2 regions of the Azospirillum formosense genome follow, and region 2 is predicted to be linked to the other one. Evidence: riboswitches for the same ligand, from Rfam matches in the RefSeq annotation. Region 2 holds a riboswitch; the other holds the start of a gene.
What was found. Region 2 has a riboswitch for S-adenosylmethionine ahead of metA (homoserine O-succinyltransferase). Riboswitches for the same ligand answer to the same signal wherever they lie in the genome.

Region 1 (2,390 bases), 500 kb from region 2:
CCTCGTCCAGCGGGGCGCCGCGGTCGTGGATGGGGGTGACATGACGTTGGGCGATAGGGCGTTGGTCGATGGGGCGGTGCGCGTGGCGCAGCTTCTCCTCCACCGCCTCGTTCACGAACTGGTCGAGCGAGCGGCCCTCCCGTTCGGCGGCCTTCGACGCTTCGGATTCCAGCGACTTGTGCAGATGAACCATTCGGTGCCTCCCCCCAACGCGGAACGGGATCTGTCGAAAGCTACAGATGGGAAGCCCGCACCAGCCCTGCGAGCGACCTATCCGGAAGCGCCGTCCCCCTTGGCCCTGTCCGGCGGCACGGTCGCGGGCGGCAGGAGCGGCTTGGCGTGCAGCGCGCGGGCGGCGACGGCCATCGGGTCCTCGCCCGGTGCGCAGGGGTGGGTGGCGGCCAGCAGGGCCTCGGGCACGCTGGCGGCGATGTAGTCGGCCACCGTCTCGTGCACCGGGATGATCATGGCGATGCGGGTCAGGTCCACCACCTTGCGCACCTGCCCGGAGGCGCAGAGCAGGGACAGGGCCTTGCCCGCCGACAGGGCCTCGCCGTTCATCACCAGCAGCAGGCCGATGCCGGCGCTGTCGATGAACTCCAGCCCGGTCAGGTCGAGGAGGTAACGGCGCTCCGTCCCGTTCTTCACGTCGGCGATGGCCTGCCGCACCGGGCCGGCGTCCTGGCTGGTGAAGCGCCCGGTGAGCACCAGACGGGCGAAGTGCCGCTCCTGTTCCTTGCGATACTGCACGGCCCGCATCCCTTTCCGACGTCCGGCGGCCATGATCCGGTCCGGGCCTTCGCCGGGCAAGCGGGCGGCGGCATCGGGTCCTGCGCGATGTTGACGCAGGGCGGCCCCGTTTTATCACAGCTCCTTGTCCCTTGACGGCGCACCGCTGCGGTCCTACAAGCGGGGGTACGTGGTGATTTGGTCGACCGGCTTGCGGGCCACGTAAAACAACCCGCTAAAAAGGTCCGAGCCGCGTCCGCGCCTCGACCCGATCGGTCGGGGCGTTTTTTGTTTTGCCGGTCTGCCCCGCCGGCGGACAGAGGAGACAAAGCGGCCATGGCGCGCACCGATCATCGCAATCCGAACGTCGCGGGGCTTCGCCCGCGCTCCCGTCTGGTCCATGGCGGCGTCCGCCGCTCGTCCTTCGACGAGACCTGCGAGGCGCTCTATCAGACCTCCGGCTTCGTCTACGGCTCGGCGGAGGAGGCGGAGAGCGCCTTCGTCAACGATGGCTCCCGCCACGTCTATTCGCGCTTCCGCAACCCGACCACGGCGATGTTCGAGGACCGGCTGTGCGAGTATGAGGGGGCGGCCTGGGCCTACGCCACGACCAGCGGCATGGCCGCGGTTCATGGCGCCCTGTGGTCGAACCTGCGCACCGGCGACCGCATCGTGGCGCCGCGCTCGCTGTTCATCTCCTGCTACTGGGTGATCAAGGAGCTGTCGGCCCGCTTCGGGGTCGAGGCGGTCTTCGTCGACGGCACCGACCTGTCCCAGTGGGAAGAGGCGCTGGCCAAGCCGACCAAGGTCGTCTTCCTGGAGACGCCCAGCAACCCGGGGCTGGAGGTCGTCGACCTGCGCGCCGTCAGCGCCCTCGCCCACAAGGCCGGGGCCAAGGTGGTGGTCGACAACGCCTTCGCCACGCCGGTGCTGCAGCGCCCGTTCGAGATGGGGGCCGACGTTGTCGTCTATTCGGCGACCAAGCACATCGACGGCCAAGGCCGCTGTCTGGGCGGCATCATCCTGACCAGCGACAAGCAGTACGGGTCGGAGGTGATCCACCCCTATCTGCGCCACACCGGCCCGACCATCTCGCCCTTCAACGCCTGGCTTCTGCTGAAGGGGCTGGAGACGCTGGAGCTGCGCGTGTCGGCGCAGAGCGCGTCGGCCCTGACGGTGGCGGAGTTCCTGGAAGGCCACGCGAAGGTGGAGCGGGTGCTCTATCCGGGCCTGGCCAGCCACCCGCAGCACGATCTCTGCCGCAGCCAGATGACCGGCGGCGGCACCATGCTGTCGATCTTCCTGAAGGGCGGCAAGGAGGAGGCCTTCCGCGCCCTGAACGACCTGCGGATGGTGATGATCTCCAACAACCTGGGCGATTCCAAGAGCCTGATCACCCACCCCGACACCACCACCCACTCCAAGCTGACGGTCGAGGAGAAGGCGGCGGCGAACATCCGTCCCAACCTGCTCCGCCTGTCCGTCGGGCTGGAGGACGCCCAGGACATCGTTGAAGATCTCGACCGGGCGCTCGCTTCCCTGTAAAGACTGGACCCGGAACCAAATGCTGCAGTGCAGCGTTGGCGTCCGGGTCACAGTTTTTTCGGCTTGGCCGGGGCTTCCGCTCCGGTCGGGTCCTTTGGTGAGGTGGAGCGAATGGC
Region 2 (2,390 bases):
GCGGCTCATCTGCTCTGGCTCGCCTTGCAGATGGACGATGGGGCGCACCAGGCGGTGAGCGGCGACGGGACGCCAGAGCCGCCGTGACGACGGCCTATCCGGCTGTGCCGATGCGCGAGAGGTCGAAGGGCGTGGTCTGGTAGATCTGGTTGATCCAGTTGGCGAACAGCAGATGGGCGTGGCTCCGCCACCGGTTCTCGGGCGGGCGGCTCGGATCGTCGTCGGGGAAATAGCCCTGCGGAACCGGCGTGGCCGGGTCCTTGGCGACGTCCCGCACATACTCGTTGCGCAGCGTGTCCGTGTCGTACTCGATGTGGTTGAACATGTGCAGCGACCGGTGGGCGGCGTCCTCCAGCAGGCAGGGGCCGGTCTCCGGGGAGTCCAGGAGCACGCGCAGGCCGCTATCGGGAGGGAGGTCCTCCTCGCGCACCTCGGTCCAGCGCGAGACCGGGATGGGCACGCCGTCGGACAGGCCGCACAGGTAGGGCGAGGCGGGGGCGCGGTTGCGGTGCCGGTACACGCCGGACGCCTTGCGCGGCAGAAGATGCTTCGGCACGCCGTGGAAATGATGGACGGCGGCCTGCGCCGCCCAGCAGATGTTCAGGCAGGCATGGACATGGCTCTGCGTCCAGTCGAAGACCGAACACAGCTCGTCCCAGTAGGACACCTCCTCGAAGGGCATCGTCTCGACCGGGGCGCCGGTGATGATGAAGCCGTCGAACGTCTCGCGGCGCGCGTCCTCCCACGACCGGTAGAAGGCGCTCATATGGTCCGCCGCGGTGTTGCGCGGCACATGGTTGGTGATCCGGATCAGCGACAGCTCGACCTGGAGCGGGGTGTTGCCCAGAAGGCGGGCGATCTGCGTCTCGGTCCGGATCTTGTCGGGCATCAGGTTGAGCAGGCCGAAGCGCAGGGGCCGGATGTCCTGCCGGATGGCGTCGGCCTCCTGCATGACCATGACGCCCTCGGTCTGGAGGGCGGTGAAGGCGGGAAGATCGTTGGGTATCCTGATGGGCATGACTCGTCCGGCTCCGCTGTCGGTGCATCGGTCGGAACAGACGTCATGGCGAACCCCGTTTGTTTGCCGGTCCGGCCACATCCCCCTTCGGGACGCCACCTTGCTCGGGAAAGCAGGTTGGCGTTGAGCGTCCGCTCAACTCTTGATGCGCGGTGCACATTATACGGGCAGCGGCGGCTTGGCAACAGCGGCGGGACCGCCGGCGGGCGGTCCCGGTCGCCTGATGCCCAGGCCGCTTCGCCTCAGGCCGCCTTGATGGCAACGAGGAAGTTCTCCACCTCGCTCTTCAGGCGCATCGCCCCCTGGTTCAGCTCGCCGGAGGCCGACATCACCTGGGTCGCGGCGCTGCCGGTCTCGGTCGCGGCCTGCGACACCCGGCCGATGTTGCTCGTCACCTCCTGGGTGCTCTGCGCCGCCTGCTGCACGCTGCGGCTGATTTCCTGGGTCGCCGCGCCCTGCTCCTCGATGGCGGCGGCGATGGAGGAGGAGATGTCGTTGATCGAGGAGATGGTCGCCCCGATTCCGCGGATGGCGCCGACCGCGCCGCCGGTGGCCGCCTGGATGGCGCCGATCTGCTGGGCGATCTCCTCCGTCGCCTTGGAGGTCTGGTTGGCGAGGCTCTTGACCTCGCTCGCCACCACGGCGAAGCCCTTGCCGGCCTCGCCGGCGCGGGCCGCCTCGATCGTCGCGTTCAGCGCCAGCAGGTTGGTCTGGGCTGCGATGTTCTGGATCAGGTCCACCACGTCGCCGATGCGCTGGGCCGCTTCCGACAGCCCCTGCACGGTGGCGTTGGTGCGGTCGGCCTCGTCCACCGCCTTGCCGGCGATGCCGGCCGACTGCGACACCTGCTGGGAAATCTCGGTGATGGAGGCGGCCATCTCCTCCGACGCGGCGGCGACGGTCTGCACGTTGGCCGAGGTCAGCTCCGCCGCCGACGCCGCGCTGCCGGCCTCGGCGCGGGTGTGCTCGGCGATGTCGGTCATGCTGCGGGCGGTGGTGTCGAGCTGCGAGGCCGCGGCGCCCACGGTCTGCAGCACGCTGTGCACCGCGCCGTCGAAGTTGCGGATCAGCGAATCAATCCGCTCGGTGCGGCGGCGCTTGTTCTCCTCCTCGGCGGCCTGGGCGGCGGTCAGCCGCTCCGCCTCGATCAGCCCGTCCTTGAAGACCTGCACCGCGCGGGCCATGGCGCCGATCTCGTCCTGCCGGTCGCCCCCTTCCACCGCGACGCCGAGGTCGCGCCTGGCGAGACGGTCCATGATCGAGGTCAGGGCAACGATGGGCCGGGCGACCGACCTGGTCATGGCGACGCCGGCGATCAGGCAGAGGAGCGCCACGAAGGCGATGGCCCCCAGGATCCAGTTCTGCGCCCCGA

Region 1: another riboswitch for S-adenosylmethionine. It lies ahead of metZ (O-succinylhomoserine sulfhydrylase); the one in region 2 lies ahead of metA (homoserine O-succinyltransferase).

The regions. Positions count from the first base shown of each region.
Region 1 covers NZ_CP159402.1:2,580,231-2,582,620, reverse strand. The annotation lists gene ABVN73_RS12340 (hypothetical protein) at 1-193, opposite strand, end outside; gene ABVN73_RS12335 (STAS domain-containing protein) at 271-750, opposite strand; SAM riboswitch at 910-989, shown strand; gene metZ (O-succinylhomoserine sulfhydrylase) at 1,066-2,274, shown strand; gene ABVN73_RS12325 (phasin family protein) at 2,386-2,390, shown strand, end outside.
Region 2 covers NZ_CP159402.1:318,586-320,975, forward strand. The annotation lists gene ABVN73_RS01465 (hypothetical protein) at 1-87, shown strand, start outside; gene metA (homoserine O-succinyltransferase) at 95-1,018, opposite strand; SAM-I-IV-variant riboswitch at 1,068-1,172, opposite strand; gene ABVN73_RS01475 (methyl-accepting chemotaxis protein) at 1,261-2,390, opposite strand, start outside.